Linked DNA regions of Mesorhizobium opportunistum WSM2075. Each later gene encodes a partner of the first gene's protein in a complex. Links are inferred from orthologs where the notes say so. Each region holds a gene or a part of one and is shown in the gene's direction. Other genes may lie near its edges.

Region 1 (9,008 bases):
AATCTCACCTCCACCAAGATGGAGAAGGTGGCGAAATTTCAACCCGATATGGTTAAAATAGGGTTTGCAGCAAGATTTGTTGCAAATTTATCGCATTTACGGCGCTAGACGCGCGCTCGGCACGAACACATATCCGTCCGGCCCGACGATATGGCATTCGCGCAAGCCATGCGGCTTGTCGATCGAGCCGGCCAGCACGATGTGGCCATGTTCCAGTGCCGCCGCCTCGACCGCATCAGGATCCGCGCCATAGAGACGCAGTTCGATGCCGGCGCCGCGCGTCTCGATGCCGGCGACGACCCCGGTCATCGGATTGTCGAGATAGGAGTGGTCGGCGTGCAGCATGAACACCGATCCCAGAAGCTCGATCGCCGCGAAATCTTCGTCGGCATAGATCATATGGGCGCCGAGCACGTCCCGGCAGAAGGCCTCCATCGCCGCCATGTCGCTTACCAGCAGGTTGACGCCGATGCCGCGCGCCAGCGAGCGGCCGAAATCCTCGGCCTTCATCCATGGCGTCTTCGTCCGCTTCATGGCCATGGCGTTGTCCTCGCTCCCAATCCTTGGCGATCCCACTCGAACCGGGGCGATCCTAGTCGAACCGGCTGCCTCACCCTTGGCATTCGCTCGCCAAATGCTTGCGCCAGCCAAGGCAGCGCTTATGTCTAGAAATCCAACCCTGCCGGAGCGCAAGAATTTGGCCGCGAGACCGAAAGTCGCCAACCGCTATTACAGCGGCCCGCCCAGCGATCATTTCGACGGCAGCCTGTTCTTCAATCCCGGCGGCCAGTTGCCCGGCCGTTTCGCCGATCTGCTGAAATGGCAGTTCAGCGGCCAACGCGCCAAATGGCCGGCCACCGATCCGAGCCCCCTGCCGCAGGCGAGGCCGGCGGGGCGAGTAAACGGCTCCGGTCTGACCGTGACCATGGTCGGCCATTCGACCTTGCTGGTCCAGACGGCCGGCCTGAACATCCTCACCGATCCGGTCTGGTCGCCGCGCGCATCGCCGTTTTCCTTTGCCGGCCCAAAGCGTATCAATCCGCCGGGGATCGCCTTTGCCGACCTGCCGCCGATCGACCTCGTGCTGGTCAGCCACAACCATTACGACCATCTCGACCTCGCCACGCTCAGGCAGTTGAAAGCCAGCCATGACCCGCTGCTGATCACTCCGCTCGGCAATGACATGCTGATTGGCCAGGCGGTTCCCGGCATGCGGCTGGCGGCGCATGACTGGGGCGACAGGATCGAGCTCGGCAATGGCGCCTTCATTCATGTCGAGCCGGCGCATCACTGGTCGGCGCGCGGCGCCCGCGACCGGCGCATGGCGCTGTGGGCCGGCTTCGTTGTGGAGACACCGGGCGGCAAGACCTACTTCGCCGGCGACACCGGCTTCCACGATGGCATCAACTACCGGCTGATGGCTGGGAAGCATGGTGGCTTCCGCTTCGCCATCCTGCCGATCGGCGCCTACGAACCACGCTGGTTCATGGCATCCCAGCACCAGAACCCGGAGGAAGCGGTGCAGGGCATGAAACTGTGCAATGCGGCTTTCGCCGCCGGCTGCCACTGGGGCACGTTCCAGCTCACCGATGAGCCGATCGACGAGCCGGTCCGGAAACTGGCCGAGGCGCTTGCGGCCGAGCAGCTGTCGCCGGAGCGCTTTCGCGCCTTGCGGCCCGGTGAAGTCTGGGACGTGCCCTGAGGCTCGGTATCTGCCTGGATTGGCGTTTACCTCACGGCGGTTTTCGCCCACCATGATGTCATCATGTCTCGAGGAACGGAGTCGCGCCTCATGAAAACAGTCCTGGCAGCCCTCGTCGCCGCCGCAATCTCCACCTCGACGGCCTTTGCCGGTGAGATCGGCGACCGTGCCGCCGAAGCCGAAAAGCTGCTCCAGTCCGGTGATTCCGCCGGCGCGCTGGAAAAGTTCCGCGGTGCCGAGGACGCGCTGTGGGAGGCGATGCCGCTCGCCGTCCTCAACGTCAAGCACGTCGACACCGCGGCGGGCTTCGGCATCTACACCGAGCGCGCGAACCACATCTATAAACCCGGCGAGAAGATCGTGCTCTACATGGAGCCGGTCGGCTACGGCTACGGCTCCGACGGGCTCGGCAACAAGCAGATCTCGCTTTCGGTTGACCTGACCGTGGTTTCAGCCTCCGGCGAGGAACTCGGCAAGATGGAGAAGATCAGCCGCGTCCAGGTCGCCTCGCGCTCGCGCAACCGCGAACTGTTCTTCAAGCTGGACCTGTCCCTCGATGGCTTGCCGCCCGGCAAATACCGCTGCGACTTCCTCATGCACGACGAGAATTCGAGCAAGACGGGGCCGTTCAGCACCGACATCGAGATCGCCGGCTAGGTTTCGCCGCTGACATTCCCTCGCGAGCGACGGAACCCAAGCACGACAGCAGCGTTTTCATGCAGTTACAAAATCTGTCGGCTCGAGAGGCATTTCCATGCTCAGATGGATCATCATTCTCCTGATCATCGCCGCCGCCGCCAGCCTGCTCGGCATGCCGGCGTTGGCCGGGGCCGCAGCCACTGGCGCGCGCATCCTTATCGGTATCGTGCTCATCATCTTCCTGCTGATCTTGTTTGGGGTCTTCGCGGTGACGTAAAGCGGCTGCGCACTGGTAATTCCCGCCCGTTTCCGCCATATAGCGCCAAACGGACACGGAACTTTTCGGAGCGATGGCAAGCACGACCCCTTTCGCCAAGATGAACGGCATCGGCAACGAGATTATCGTCGCCGACATGCGCGGTCGCGCCGATCGGGTGACGGCGGCCGCGGCGATCACGCTCAACGCCGATGCCGCGACCGGCTTCGACCAGATCATGGCGATCCATGACGCAAGGACGCCGGGCACCGCCTTTTTCATCGACATCCTGAATTCCGACGGCACCGGTGCACAGGCCTGCGGCAACGGCATGCGCTGCGTCGTCCAGGCGCTCGCCGCGGAGACTGGCCAAAAGAGCTTCACCTTCGAGACCGTCGCCGGCATCCTCAACGCCAGTGAACATGCCGACGGCTCGATCTCGGTCGACATGGGCATGCCGCGTTTCGGCTGGCAGGACATTCCGCTGGCCGAAGAATTCCGCGACACCCGCATGATCGAATTGCAGATCGGCCCGATCGACGCGCCGGTGCTGCATTCCCCCTCCGCCGTCTCGATGGGCAACCCGCACGCCATCTTCTGGGTCGACCGCGACGTCTGGTCCTACGAGCTCGACCGTTTCGGTCCGCTGCTCGAAAACCACCCGATCTTCCCCGAACGCGCCAACATCACGATCGCGCAGGTCACGTCGCCCGAGAGCATGATCATCCGCACCTGGGAACGCGGCGCCGGCCTGACCAAGGCCTGCGGCACCGCCTCCTGCGCCGCCGTGGTGGCAGCGGCCCGCACCAGGCGGACCGGGCGCAGCGTCAGCCTGCTGACCCCCGGCGGCGGCACGCTGCATGTCGAATGGCGCGACGATGACCACGTCATCCTGACGGGTGCCGCCGAATGGGAATTTTCCGGCAGCTTCGATCCCTCGACCGGCGCCTGGGCCCGCGACACCGAAAGCGCGGCCTGATGTCGGTTGCTCTGTCCAAGAGCCCGAACGTCGATGGCTCCCTTTCCGAGGCCCCTAGCCGCATCGACGTGGTGACCTTCGGCTGCCGGCTGAACACCTATGAATCCGAGGTGATGCGGCGCGAGGCCGAAACGGCGGGTCTCGGCGCGCTGGCCGGCGGTGCCGTGATCTTCAACACCTGCGCCGTCACCGGCGAGGCCGTGCGCCAGGCCAGGCAGGCGATCCGCAAGGCGCGCCGCGACAACCCGCAGGCGCGCATCATCGTCACCGGCTGCGCCGCGCAAACCGAGCCTGAAAAATTCGCCGCAATGGACGAGGTCGATCTCGTGCTTGGCAATGAGGAGAAGTTGCGGGCGCATTCCTATCGCGCGCTGCCGGATTTCGGCGTCAATGACACCGAGAAGGCCCGCGTCAACGACATCTTCTCGGTGCGCGAAACCGCCGGCCATATGGTCGACGCCATCGAGGGCCGGGCGCGTGCCTTCGTCCAGGTGCAGAACGGCTGCGACCATCGCTGCACCTTCTGCATCATCCCTTACGGCCGCGGCAATTCGCGCTCGGTGCCGATGGGCGCCGTGGTCGAGCAGGTCAAGCGTCTCGCCGGCAATGGTTATGCCGAGATCGTGCTGACCGGCGTCGACATGACGTCTTTCGGCGCCGACCTGCCGGGCGCGCCCAAGCTCGGCAAGCTTGTGAAGACGATCCTCCGGCAGGTGCCGGACGTGAAGCGCCTGCGGCTGTCGTCGATCGATTCGATCGAGGCCGATGACGAACTGCTCGACGCCATCGCCAACGAGCCCAGGCTAATGCCGCATCTGCACCTCTCGCTGCAGTCGGGCGACGACATGATCCTGAAGCGCATGAAGCGCCGCCATCTGCGCGACCAGTCGATCCGCTTCTGCGAGGATGTGCGCAAGCTGCGCCCTGCAATCGTCTTCGGCGCCGACATCATCGCCGGCTTCCCGACCGAGACCGACGACATGTTCGAGAACTCGATCAATATCGTCGCGGAGTGCGGCCTGACCCATCTCCACGTCTTTCCGTTCAGCCCGCGCGAAGGCACGCCCGCGGCACGCATGCCGCAGCTGCGCCGCGAGGTGGTCAAGCAGCGCGCCGCCCGGCTGCGTGCAGCCGGTGAAGCCGCCTATCGGCGTCACCTGTCGTCACTTCCCGGCACGCGCCAGTCGATCCTGATCGAGCGTGACGGGCTTGGCCGCACCGAAGGCTTCACGCTTGCCGCATTGGGCACCGGCGCGCCGGGCGAGATCGTCGAAGCGACAATTACTGACCACGATGGCGCCCGGCTGATCGCGGCCCCGCTTGCCGCTTGCGCCGCCTGAGAAACGCAAAGCATGGCTGGTTTTTTCAAGAAGATATTTTCGTTCGGCAAGAAAGAAATTGTCGAGGAGCGGATCGACGAGACCGCCCCCCTCCCGCCGATCAAATGGGATGCGCTGGACGCGCTGAAGCCGGCGGCCGAGCCTGCGCCCCACCCTCCCCCCGAGGGGGAGGGTCGACGCGAAGCGGCGGGGCGGGGTGACAGCGCCGACGCCAGCGCCAGTCACCCCCACCCCCGAGCTGCGCTCGGGACCTCCCCCCTCGAGGGGGAGGTAAAGCCCGCGCCTCAGCCGGCACCCGAAGAACCAGCACCCGAGCCGGCGCCCACCATCCCGCCTGCGCCCGAGCCGACGGTTCCATCCGAGCCGGAACCGCTGCCCGGACCGGAGCCGGACGAGGAGCCGGCACCCGCGCCAGAGACCCCGGAGCCACCGGCGCCAGAGGAAATTCCGGTACCCCCGGCGGCTCCGGAGCCCGTTCCCGAGCCTCAGCCGCAAGAAGTTCCTGCTCCCGCGCCGGCCGAGCCGGAAATTGTTCCGTCGCGCCCGGAGGGACCGCCGGAACAAGCGCCCGTCGAAGTGCCGGTCCCGCCTGCCGAGGTCCCAGCCGAACAGCCCGCACCTGTCGAGGTGCCGCCGGCCGCGCCTTCCGCACAGCCGACTTCAAAGGCCAGCGCCGCCCCTCATCCGCCTGCCGGCACCTTCTCCCCGTATAGGGACGGGGAGAAGGAAGAAGCACCAGCGCCCCACCCTCCCCTCGATGGGGAGGGTCGACGCGAAGCGGCGGGGTGGGGTGATAGCGCCGACGCCGACGCCAGTCACCCCCACCCCCAAGCTTCGCTTGGGACCTCCCCCATCGAGGGGGAGGTAAAACCAGCGCCTGTTCCGCCACCGCCGGCGCCGGAGCCCAAACCCGCTCCTGGCAAGGTGACCGTCACCAAGAAGGTCGAGCAGAAGGCCGAATCGGCGAAGGCGCCGGAGCCGGCACCGAGGCGCTCCTGGTTCCAGCGCATGCGCGACGGGCTCGCCCGCTCCTCGCGCGAACTCACCGGCAACATCGCCGGCGTCTTCACCAAGCGCAAGCTGGACGAGGACACGCTGCAGGACCTCGAAGACGTACTGATCCGCGCCGATCTCGGCATGGAGACAGCCTTGCGCGTCACCGATGCTCTAGCCTCCAGCCGCTACGGCAAGGACGTCTCCGACACCGAAGTGCGCGCCATCATGGCGGCCGAGGTGGAGAAGGTGCTGACCCACGTCGCCATGCCGTTGGAGCTCGACCTCTCGCACAAGCCGCATGTCATCCTGGTGGTCGGCGTCAATGGCACCGGCAAGACCACGACCATCGGCAAGCTCGCGGCAAAACTGACCGATGGCGGCCTGTCGGTTATGCTCGCCGCCGGCGACACTTTCCGCGCTGCCGCGATCGAACAGCTCAAGATCTGGGGCGAGCGCACGAACTCGCCGGTCATCGCCTCCAAGCTCGGTGCCGATGCCGCCGGCCTCGCCTACGATGCTTTCGAACGAGCGAAGGAAGCCGGCTCCGACGTGCTGATCATCGACACCGCCGGCCGCCTGCAGAACAAGACCGAGCTGATGGCGGAACTGGAAAAGATCGTCCGCGTGCTCGGCAAGCTCGACCCGGAAGCGCCGCACACCGTGCTGCAGACTGTCGACGCCACCACCGGCCAGAACGCGCTCAACCAGGTCGAGATCTTCCGCAATGTCGCCGGCGTCAACGGCCTGGTGATGACCAAGCTGGACGGCACGGCGCGCGGCGGTATTCTGGTGGCGATCGCGGCAAAGCACAAATTGCCGGTCTATTTCATCGGCGTCGGCGAACAGGTCGACGACCTCGAACCTTTCTCGGCAAGCGAATTCGCCAGGGCGATCGCTGGAGTTGCGTAGCGGCATGATCCCGAAAATTTTTGAACGGGATCGTGCGTAAGAAGGAAGATCATGAACCCACCCATTCTCGAACGCGACCCGTCCGACCCGCAGAAAGAGAAGAAGGAAGGCGTCAATCCGCTGCTCAAGCTGGTGCTGGAGCTGGGTCCCTTGCTGGTCTTCTTCTTCGCCAATGCGCGCGGCCCATGGCTGGTGGAGAAATTCCCGGTGCTGGCCGAGTTCGGCGGCCCGATCTTCGTCGCCACCGGCCTGTTCATGGCCGCCACAGCCATCGCGCTGGTCGTGTCCTGGCTGCTTATTCGCAGCTTGCCGATCATGCCGTTGGTGTCCGGCGTCGTCGTCTTCATCTTCGGTGCGCTGACGCTCTATCTGCAGGACGACATCTTCATCAAGATGAAGCCGACCATCGTCAACACGCTGTTCGGCGGCGTGCTGCTCGGCGGCCTGTTCTTCGGCCGGTCGCTGCTCGGCTATGTCTTCGAATCCGCCTTTAAGCTCGACGCCGAAGGCTGGCGCAAGCTCACTTTCCGCTGGGGCCTGTTCTTCCTGTTCCTGGCCATCGTCAACGAAGTGGTGTGGCGCAATTTTTCCACCGATGCCTGGGTTACCTTCAAGGTCTGGGGCATCATGCCGATCACGCTTCTGTTCACCTTCAGCCAAATGCCGCTGATCCTGCGCCATTCGCTGGACGACAAGGCCGGCGGGGAAGAAAAGGCCGGCAAGTAGAGCAATTCCAGGAAAAGCGCGTAACGCCTTCCCTAGTGAATTGCCTCAAGAACCAAATGGGAGAGAGGGTCATGGAATTCGTCACCACGCGCGAGGAGTTGCGGACGATCTACAAGACGCCGCGGCCGACCGATGGTTCGATTCGCAAGGAATTGAAGGCGCTCGATGGCCATTGCCGTTCCTTCATCGGCAAGAGCCCGTTCGTGCTGATCGGCTCCTCCGACGGCGAAGGCAATTCCGACGTAACGCCGAAGGGCGACAAACCGGGCTTCGCCGTCGTTCTCGACGACAGGACCATCGCCATTCCAGACCGGCCCGGCAACAACCGGCTGGACACGCTGGAAAACATCCTGCGCAATCCCTCGGTCGGGCTGCTTTTCCTCATCCCCGGCATGAACGAGACGCTACGCGTCAATGGCGATGCCCGCATCACCGTCGACGCGGGTTTGCGCGAGCGCCTTGCCGTCGACGGCAAGGAGCCGCAAAGCGTCATCGTCGTCACCGTCAAGGCTACCTACATGCATTGCGCCAAGGCCTTCATGCGCTCCGACCTGTGGAAGCCGGAGACCTGGTACGACCGCGCGACGCTGCCGACGCTCGGCCAGATCCTGCGCGACCAGTTGGCGCTGGCCGATTCGGCCGAGGCGACCGACCGCTGGCTGGACGACGAATACAAGCAGACCATGTGGTAGGCTTTTCCGGACACGATTCGTCCGAACTGGCCTCACCGACTGTGCTGAACATCCTCGCCATCTCCGGCAGTCTGCGGGCCGCCTCCACCAATTCGGCCTTGGTCGAAGCATTGGCGCGCAACGCGCCGGCCGGATGCCGCGTCACCGTCTATGACGGGCTCGGCCGCCTGCCGATCTTCAATCCCGACGATGAAGGCGAGCGGACACCGCACGCAGCCTCCGATCTGATCGATGCCGTCACCGCCGCCGACGGCATTATCGTCTCCTGTCCCGAATATGCCCATGGCGTGCCGGGCGGGCTGAAGAACGCGCTCGACTGGCTGGTGTCGCGCGACGCGGCCGTCGCCAAGCCAGCTATGCTGGCGCACGCCTCGCCGCGCTCGTTGTATGCCCGCGCCGCTTTGGCCGAAATCATGCGCACCATGTCGTTCGCGCTTTATGAGGACGCGGTGCTGGAGATTGCGCTGCTGGGGAAGAAGCCGCCGCAGGTAGAGGCTATTTTGGCTGAGCCGGCGAATGTGACAGCGATGCGCGACGCGCTCAAGGCTTTCGCGGGCTTTATCCGCGCACGTTGAATGGCGCCCGCTCTTCCTTCTCCCCTTGCGGGAGAAGGTGGCCTCACGAAGTGAGGTCGGATGAGGGGTGTTCCAGCTTGGCGCCGACGGCATTCCGTCACCCACCCCTCAACCGTCTCGGCGCTGACGCGCCGATCCACCTTCTCCCACAAGGGGAGAAGGGAAGACCTACCCCTTCCGCAACGTCTCGACAT
Region 2 (8,964 bases), 230 kb from region 1 along the record:
CGAAGCCGCAGATAGAGTCGATCGCGAATGTCTGAAGGCTGGAAATCGACACTGAGTTTATCGACAAGGGGCTCGTCGACAGGGGGTTCTTGGCGCGTGCGCTGCGGCATCGCGGCGGCGGCGATCCTTCTGTCGCTCCACGCGGCGCGGGCCGAGAACACGCTCGACATGGCTCCCGATCCGGACCAGAGCCGCGCCGAATACGAACAGGTTTCCAAGGAAATAACGCTGTCGTCGGAACGGCTGGCCAAGCTTGCCGCCGACATCGCCGCGGTCAAGAAGGACCACGCCTCGATCACGGCCGCGTTGATCCAGTCGGCGATGACCGAACAGAAGCTCGGCCAGGACATCGAGGATATCGGCGCCAAGCTGGAGGGGCTGAAGAGCCAGCAGCAGAAGATCCGCGCCTCGCTCATGGCACGACGCGACGTGCTGGCCGAAGTGCTGGGTGCCTTGCAGCGCATGGGGCTGAATCCGCCGCCAGCGATCCTGGTCAAGCCGGAGGACGCGCTGTCGTCGGTGCGCAGCGCCATCCTGCTCGGCGCCGTGGTGCCGGAATTGCGTCAGCAGACCGATGCCCTGCTGGCCGACCTCAAGGAACAAACCCGGGTGACGGCCTCGATCGAGGCCGAACGGGCGCGGCTGACGGAGGCGGTCGGCGAGCAGGCGGCGGAAAAGAAGCGGCTGGGCATGCTGCTGGAGGCCAAGCAGAAGCTCGAGGCCGACACGCAGGCGCAGATGGCGGCCGAGCAGCAGAAATCCGAGGCGCTCGCCGCCAAGGCCAGCAGCCTGAAGGACCTGATCGCGTCGCTCGAAGCGCAGGCCGAGAAGACCCGCAAGGCCGCGGATGCCGCAAAGGCAGCCAGTGCCGACCAGACTGGTAACGATAAGACGGGTGACGACAAGCCGGGTGACGACAAGACCGCGTCCCTGGCGGCTCTGCCCCTTCCCGAAGGCAACCGGCTCACCGCGACGGCTCCTTTTTCGGCGCTGCAAGGGCAGATCGCGCTGCCGGTCACAGGCCGAATCAAGCGCCGGTTCGGCGCCGATGACGGTAGCGGCGCCTTGATGCTTGGCGACATGCTTGCGACACAATCGGGAGCCATCGTCACCGCTCCGGCGGATGGGAATGTGCTTTATGCGGGGCCGTTTCGCTCCTACGGTCAACTCTTGATCCTCAATGCCGGCGACGGTTATCATGTCGTTTTGGCGGGGATGAGCAGAATCAGCGTCGTGACTGGCCAGTCGGTGCTCGCAGGAGAGCCGGTCGGCGCGATGGGAGAAGCCCGGGTGGCGAGTACCTCGGTTTCGAAGAATGGAAATGCCACGCCGGAACTCTATGTCGAGTTCCGTAAGGATGGAAAACCCGTCGATCCGGCCCCATGGTGGGCGGACCGTTTTTCTGGAAGGACGTGAAATGATGCGGAAACTGTCGCTTCTGTTTGCCGGTGCGCTGATGGGCGCGTCCGCCATGAGCCTTGTTTATGGCGCTCCTGGCTCGTCGGCGAACGCTGCGGGGTCGGAGACCTACAAGCAACTCGCGATCTTCGGCGACATCTTCGAGCGGGTGCGGGCACAATATGTCACGCCGCCCGACGACAAGTCGCTGGTCGAGAACGCCATCAACGGCATGCTTTCCTCGCTCGACCCGCACTCCTCCTATATGAACGCCGAACAGGCGCAGGACATGCGCGTGCAGACCAAGGGCGAGTTCGGCGGCCTCGGCATCGAGGTCACCATGGAGAACGACCTGGTCAAGGTGATCACGCCAATCGACGACACCCCGGCCGCCAAGGCTGGCGTGCTGGCCGGCGATTATATCGCCAAGATCGATGGCGAAGAGGTTCGTGGCCTGACCCTCAACGACGCGGTCGACAAGATGCGCGGCCTGGTCAACACGCCGATCAAGCTCACCATCCTGCGCCAGGGCGCCGACAAGCCGATCGAGCTTACGGTGGTGCGCGACATCATCAAGGTCAAGGCGGTCAAGTTCCGGGTCGAGAACGACATCGGCTACATGAAGATCACCTCCTTCACCGAAAAGACCTATGACGACCTCGAGAATGCGATCGACACCATCAAGAAGCAGGTGCCGGACGACAAGCTCAAGGGCTATGTGCTCGACCTGCGCCTCAATCCGGGCGGCCTGCTCGACCAGGCGGTGAGCGTGTCCGATGCCTTCCTCAAGCGTGGCGAGATCGTCTCGACGCGCGGACGCGATCCGAAGGACGTCACGCGCTTCGACGCCAAGCCGAAGCAGACCGACGACATCAACGGCAAGCCGATGATCGTGCTCGTCAATGGCGGCTCGGCCAGCGCTTCCGAAATCGTCGCCGGCGCGCTGCAGGATCTGCGCCGCGTCACGGTGGTCGGCACACAGTCCTTCGGCAAGGGTTCGGTGCAGACCATCATTCCGCTCGGCGAGAATGGCGCGCTCAGGCTGACGACGGCGCTTTATTACACGCCGTCGGGCAAGTCGATCCAGGGCAAGGGCATCACGCCCGACATCAAGGTCGACCAGCCGTTGCCGCCGGAACTGCAGGGCAGGGATCTGACGCGCGGCGAATCCGATCTCAAGGGCCACATCAAGGGCGCCGACGAGAGCAAGACCGGTTCGGGCTCGGCCGCCTATGTGCCGCCGGATCCGAAGGACGATCTGCAGCTCATCTATGCCGAGCAGCTGCTGCGCGGCCAGAAGACCGATCCGTCCTTCCCGCCCAATCCGGAAAAGGCCGTGCTCAACCAGTAGTGGTTTGGCCGGCCAGGTCTGGCCGCCTGAACCAAGCAATGCCATGCTGCCGGGACCCTAGGGTTCCGGCAGTTTGATTCGAGCAGATGCGGCGCCAAGGGGTGCGCCAGGATTGATGAATTCGCGCAGGTCTTCTCGAAGTGCTCCCTTCGGAACCATGCGCACCGGGGACAGGACTTGGCTGATATCGGCAAGGACATCGAACGCCCGCTTGGACAGACCGTCCGGGTGCCGCGCGCCGCCGGCAAGATCAGCGCGGGCGTGGTCGCCTCAGCCATTGTCGTGCTGGCCGTGGTCGGCGTCTCCGGCGCGATCGCGCTCAGGGAAAAGCCGTTTCGCAAGCCGCAGGAGGTTGCCGTCTCGACGCCGAAGGTGACGGCGGCTGCCGAACCCGCCGCCCCTCCAGCCTTGGCGCCGGCCGCCGTCCCGAAGGCGCAGACGCCAGCCAAGACAGGCGGCCCGCAGATCATCCATGTCCAGACGGAAGAGGGAGATGGCCCGCCCAAGGCGGGGATCGTCATCCGCGATCCGTCGAGCATCGGGCAGAATCTGAAGATCGCGCATCTTCCCGACAAGGCGCTGATCGAAGCCAGCGAGACCGGGCCCTTGCCGATGCGCGCCGCCGATGGAAGGCGGCCATTCGACGTCTATGCGCGGCCCTGGTCCGGCGCGCGCGGGGCTCGCGTGGCGATCGTCATCGGCGGGCTCGCGGTTTCGCAGACCGGCACCCAGGCGGCGATCGCCAAGCTGCCGCCGGAGGTGACGCTGGGCTTTGCCCCGCAGGGCAACAGCATCGGCCGCTGGATGCAGGCCGCCAGGCAGGGCGGCCACGAGATCGTCATGCAGGTGCCGCTCGAACCGTTCGACTATCCCAGCGTCAATCCGGGCCGCAACACGCTGACAGTGGCGGCAAGTGCCGACGAGAACCTGAAAAGCCTGCACTGGGCGCTGTCGCGGACCACGAACTATACCGGCGTCATGAACTATATGGGCGCCCGTTTCTCGGCCGACGCGACGGCGATGGGACCGTTCATGGCCGAGCTCGGCAAGCGCGGCCTCGCCTATATCGACGACGGTTCGTCGGCGCGCAGCCTCGCACCCGACCTGGCGCTGAAGGACGGCGTGCCCTTCGTTGCCGGCGACATGGCGATCGATGCGGTGCAGGATCGCGGCGAAATCCTGAAGAAGCTCGACAGCCTGGAAGCGACAGCGCGGGCCAAGGGCTTTGCCGTCGGCATCGGCTCGGCTTTCGACCTGACGGTCGACACGGTGTCGTCCTGGGTGGCCGAAGCCAAGAAGCGCGGCATCGAGATCGTGCCGATTTCAGCGGTGGCCATCGATCCGCAAAAAGGCTGACGATCCGCTGATCCCAACAAACCCACTGGAACGACCGGAGAGAGCGTCAGATGGCCAAAAAGATCGACCGCGAAACGCTGCCTTATCGCCCGTGTGTCGGGCTGATGATCCTCAACGCCGAGGGCCTGGTCTGGGTCGGGCACCGCATTGCCGAACCCGACAGCGAATTTGCCGGCACCACGCAGCTCTGGCAGATGCCGCAAGGCGGCATCGACAAGGGCGAGGAGCCGCTGCAGGCTGCCGAGCGGGAGCTCTATGAGGAGACCGGTATGCGCAGCGTCTCGCTCATTGCCGAGGCGCCGGACTGGATCAACTATGATCTGCCGGACCATCTCGTCGGCATTGCCTTCAAGGGCCGGTATCGCGGCCAGGCGCAGAAATGGTTCGCCTTCCGCTTCCATGGCGATACCAGCGAAATCCAGATCAATCCGCCGCCGGGCGGCCACACCGCCGAATTCGACAAATGGGCATGGCGGCCGATGCAGGACTTGCCCGACCTGATCGTGCCGTTCAAGCGCCATGTCTATGAGGATGTGGTGGCGACATTCCGGCACCTGGTGGCATAGAATGACGGGAGGCAGCGCGGTTGCCGCGCGGGTCCTGCGGTCCTATTGATGTTTGTCCGCCACGAGAAGGGTCGCCATGAACGACGCCTCCAAGAGGTCGCTGTCCGGGGATACCGCTGGCGTAAGCGAAGCGGCGGCGGGAGCCATTCTCACCATCGATCTCGGCGCGATCCGTGAAAACTACCGGCGGCTGAAAGCGCAACTGGGCGGCGTACGTTGCGCCGGCGTGGTCAAGGCAGACGGCTATGGTCTCGGTGCGACGCAGGTGGCATCGGCGCTGATGAAGGATGGCTGCGACACTTTCTTCGTCGCGCTGCTGGCGGAAGGCATCAGCCTGCGCAAGGCGATCGGCGCCGGGCCGGACATCTACGTGCTGAACGGGCTGCCGCCGGGCTCGGAGCCGGAAGCCGTCGCCGCCGGCCTGTGCGCGGTCATCAACAGCGGCGCGCAGTTGAAGGCCTGGCGCGCGGCGGCGCATGGCGCCGGCCGCCAGCTTCCGGCCGCCATCCAGGTCGACAGCGGCATGTCGCGGCTTGGCATGGCGCCTGCCGAGGTCGAAGCGGTGGTAGAGGATACCGGCGCGTTCGAGGGCATCGACGTCAGGTATGTGACGAGCCATCTGGCCTGCGCAGACGAGCCGCGCCATCCGGCCAACGAGCAGCAGCGGCTGGCGTTTGAGCGGCTGCGTGCCCTGCTGCCGGCGGCGCCCGCCTCGCTCGCCAATTCCTCCGGCATTTTCCTCGGGCCGCGCTACCACTACGATCTGGCCCGGCCGGGGGCGGCGCTCTACGGCATCAACCCGACGCCTGACGCGACCAATCCGATGCTGCCCGTGGTGGGGCTGCAAGCCAAGGTTGCGCAGACGCGCGGCATCGAAAAAGGCACCGGCGTCGGCTATGGTCACACCTATCACGCCGAAGGTCCGCGCAGCCTGGCGACGATCTCGTTCGGCTATGCCGATGGCTGGCTGCGCCGTTCCGCTTCGGCGGCCTGGTTCGAAGGGGTGCGCCTGCCTTTCCTCGGGCGTGTGTCCATGGATTCGATCATTCTCGATGTTTCCGCACTGTCGCCCGGCAAACTGCGCGAGGGCGACCTGGTCGAGCTGCTGGGTCCTGCACAGAGCGTCGACGATGCCGCCGGCCATGCCGGCACCATCGGATATGAAATCCTGGCCAGCCTCGGCACGCGCTTTCACCGCCGATACGTTGGCGGTTGAGCGGTTTGGCCGCGCTTGACAAGCGGACGTCTGTCGGCAAGGTTCGGGGCATGAGCAACCTCGCTTATATCAGAACCTTGTTCAGGGTCTGCCCGATCGCGGGATCGTAGCCCCGGCGCGGCCGCCTTCCGGCGTCCGTCCGTACCGGGGCATCCATACATCCACCATCGTCATCAAGTCGTTCAGCTCTTCGCGGCTGCCGACTGTTCATCATGCCGCCATCAGCGGCAGGCGCGCATCCATTCGATGCGCCGATCCATGAGGTTTGCCATGCAACATGCAACGGAATCGCGTCCGAGCGGCCAGATACTGATCAGTGAGATCGACCATGACAGGCTGACCGGCCTGGCGAGAGCCTTGCTCGACCGCACCCCCGAGGTGGCCGAAGAGTTGCTCTCGGAAATGGACCGGGCCGTCATCGCGGACGCGGCGGCGATGCCGGCCGACGTGGTGCGGATGGGTTCGACAGTGGCGGTCAGCAGCGAAGGCGGGGACATCCAGCGCATCACGCTGGTCTATCCCGGTGAAGCCGATATTGCCGAAAACCGGATTTCGGTGCTGACGCCGATGGGAACGGCGCTCATCGGCGCCGCCATTGGGCAGGTTGTGTGCTGGAGCAGTCGTGACGGTCGGGAGTTGTCGGTGACCATCGAAGCCGTCGATACATTGACCTCCGGCCCGCAGCGGATCTGATCGTGGAGGCGGTGATGACGACCACGAATTGTTGCCTGACGAGAAAGGACTTCGCTGTCCTCGAAGTCATGCTGGAGCGCCGGCGGGCGTTCGCCGATCCGATCGTGCATATGCTTGAACACAAGCTTTCGAGTTCCGACGTCGTTCCCGTCGATTCGATCGATCCCGATATCGTGACACTGAACAGCAGAGCGGTGTTTTGCATCGATGCCGGTCCGGCCGAGACGCGCACGCTGGTGCAGGATGAGGTGCACGGCCCGGTCGGATCGAGCCTGTCGGTGGCAACGCGGCGCGGGCTCTGCGTGCTAGGCATGGCGCAGGGCCAGACAGCGTCGGTCGAGTACCCTGACGGCAGGCGGGAGTCGATCCGGATCAAAGCGGTGCTCTACCAGCCGGAGGCTGCCCGGCGCGCTCTCGGGCAGAAACACCAGGCTGATCAGCGGCGACCGCACGGGCTCACGCTCGTCTACAGCGCCGAAGCCTGCATCCGGCCCCTTGGCGAGACGGCTGGAATGCTGCAGACAGAAGATGACGACCCCGGTCCGTCGGCGGCGTGAATGGGCCACAGCGCATGGTCTTGAAAATCGGGATCGATTTTCACCAGGGATCATGCGCAAGTCGGCGGTGTTGTGTCTATCGGCGTCCCGACCGGCGCCGCGCAAGGAGTGGACGATGAAAATCATGGTGCTGGGCGGTGGCGTCATCGGGGTGACCACGGCGTATTACCTCGCCGAGGCTGGCCACGAGGTGACGGTGGTCGATCGCCAGAAAGGCCCGGCGCTGGAAACCAGCTTCGCCAATGCCGGCGAGATCTCGCCCGGCTATGCCTCGCCCTGGGCCGGGCCCGGCATTCCGCTCAAGGCGATCAAATGGCTGCTGATGAAGCATGGCCCGCTGGTGGTGCGGCCGGCCTTCGACCCGCATATGTGGACCTGGCTGGTCAAGATGCTGCGCAACTGCACGGCCGAGCGCTACGCGATCAACAAGTCGCGCATGGTGCCGCTGGCCGAGTACAGCCGCGACACGCTGAAGGCGCTGCGCGAAGCGACCGGCATCACCTATGACGAGCGGACCCAGGGCACACTGCAGCTGTTCCGCACGCAAAAGCAGCTCGACGGTACATCAGGCGATGTCGAGGTGCTGAAGAAATACGGCGTACCCTACGAAATCCTAGACCAGGACGGCTGCATCGCGGCCGAGCCGGGCTTGGCCAGCGTGCGCGAGAAGTTCGTCGGTGGCCTCAGACTGCCGCATGACGAGACCGGTGACTGCAAGATGTTCACCGACAAATTGGCCGAGCTCTGCGTGGCGCGCGGCGTGACGTTCGAATACGACATGACGATCTGGCGGGTCCTCCGCAGCCGCAACCGCGTTGCCAATCTCAGCACCAGCAAGGGTTTCAAGGCGGCCGACGCCTATGTCATGGCGATGGGCAGCTATTCGGCGGGGTTCATGCGCCGGATGAAGCGGCCGATCCCGGTCTATCCCGTCAAAGGCTATTCGATCACCGTGCCGATCAAGGATGCCGCGCTGGCGCCGGTGTCGACCGTCATGGACGAGACCTACAAGGTGGCGATCACGCGGCTCGGCGACCGCATCCGCGTCGGCGGCACGGCCGAGATTTCCGGCTTCGACCTCAGGCTGCACGAATCGCGGCGGCGCACGCTGGAACACTCGGTCGGCGATCTCTTTCCCGGTGCCGGCGCCATGCGCGAGGCGACGTTCTGGTGCGGGCTGCGGCCAATGACGCCGGACGGGCCGCCGCTGATCGGCCGCACCGAGCTGTCCAACCTTTATCTCAACACCGGCCACGGCACGCTCGGCTGGACCATGGCCTGCGGTTCGGCCAAGGTGCTGGCCGACATCATCTCGAGCCGGGTGCCTGATATCGATGTCCGCGCCCTGGCGCAGGAGCGCTATCTCAAATAGCGGCCGCCAATTCAGAACGCCTGCCTGACCCAGACGTCGTCGAACAGCAGCCGGTAGGCCCATGGGATCGTCACATTGGCGGCGACCGGGTTGGAATGGGCGAGGTAATCGTCATAGACCGGCTTCATTCTGGCGTAGAAGGCGGGGTCGAGCACCACCATGCCGTTCTCCGAGTCATGGAAGAAGCTGCGGTTGTTGAGGTTGACCGAGGAGATGGCCACCAGCCTCTCGTCGATCATCATGATCTTGGAGTGCAGCACCACATCGGGCGCCTTGAACTCGCGGATGTTGATGCGGTCGCCATATTCTTCGACGAACAGCTTGTTGAGCGCGGTGAGGAACTTGCCGCCGATATCGCCCTTGAGATCGATGCGGCCGACGATATCGATCTTGACCCCGCGCGCCAGCGCCCGGTCGAAGGCTCGCGCGAGGCTCGGCGTCAGGTTGAGGTAGGG

The links.
Region 2: the proteins of dapF (region 1) and MESOP_RS06175 are in contact, whole or in part, in a solved structure (PDB 5YGU), measured with the Escherichia coli proteins. The link is inferred for Mesorhizobium opportunistum WSM2075 from one-to-one orthologs.

The regions. Positions count from the first base shown.
Region 1 is NC_015675.1:1,060,955-1,069,962, reverse strand. The notes cover bases 1,738-4,633. They hold dapF (diaminopimelate epimerase), read left to right. Parts: upstream 1,738-2,691; coding sequence 2,692-3,576; downstream 3,577-4,633. Other genes in these bases: mtaB (tRNA (N(6)-L-threonylcarbamoyladenosine(37)-C(2))-methylthiotransferase MtaB), read left to right, coding at 3,576-4,633; MESOP_RS33305 (DUF1328 family protein), read left to right, coding at 2,457-2,618; MESOP_RS05050 (hypothetical protein), read left to right, coding at 1,793-2,359. Outside these bases: MESOP_RS05060 (VOC family protein), read right to left, coding at 97-540; MESOP_RS05055 (MBL fold metallo-hydrolase), read left to right, coding at 662-1,702; more of mtaB, read left to right, coding at 4,634-4,916; signal recognition particle-docking protein FtsY, read left to right, coding at 4,929-6,821; MESOP_RS05025 (septation protein A), read left to right, coding at 6,873-7,547; MESOP_RS05020 (pyridoxamine 5'-phosphate oxidase family protein), read left to right, coding at 7,619-8,239; MESOP_RS05015 (NADPH-dependent FMN reductase), read left to right, coding at 8,281-8,814; MESOP_RS05010 (tautomerase family protein), read right to left, coding at 8,983-9,008. UniProt on the Escherichia coli protein: Involved in the succinylase branch of the L-lysine biosynthesis and in the biosynthesis of the pentapeptide incorporated in the peptidoglycan moiety. Catalyzes the stereoinversion of LL-2,6-diaminopimelate (L,L-DAP) to meso-diaminopimelate (meso-DAP).
Region 2 is NC_015675.1:1,295,222-1,304,185, forward strand. Bases 3,062-5,913 are described here. They hold MESOP_RS06175 (RNA pyrophosphohydrolase), read left to right. Parts: upstream 3,062-4,155; coding sequence 4,156-4,671; downstream 4,672-5,913. Other genes in these bases: MESOP_RS06170 (divergent polysaccharide deacetylase family protein), read left to right, coding at 3,062-4,105; alr (alanine racemase), read left to right, coding at 4,748-5,887. Outside these bases: MESOP_RS06160 (murein hydrolase activator EnvC family protein), read left to right, coding at 28-1,416; MESOP_RS06165 (S41 family peptidase), read left to right, coding at 1,418-2,749; more of MESOP_RS06170, read left to right, coding at 2,927-3,061; rnk (nucleoside diphosphate kinase regulator), read left to right, coding at 6,158-6,580; MESOP_RS06190 (GreA/GreB family elongation factor), read left to right, coding at 6,583-7,137; MESOP_RS06195 (D-amino acid dehydrogenase), read left to right, coding at 7,190-8,509; MESOP_RS06200 (phospholipase D-like domain-containing protein), read right to left, coding at 8,521-8,964. UniProt on the Escherichia coli protein: Master regulator of 5'-end-dependent mRNA decay.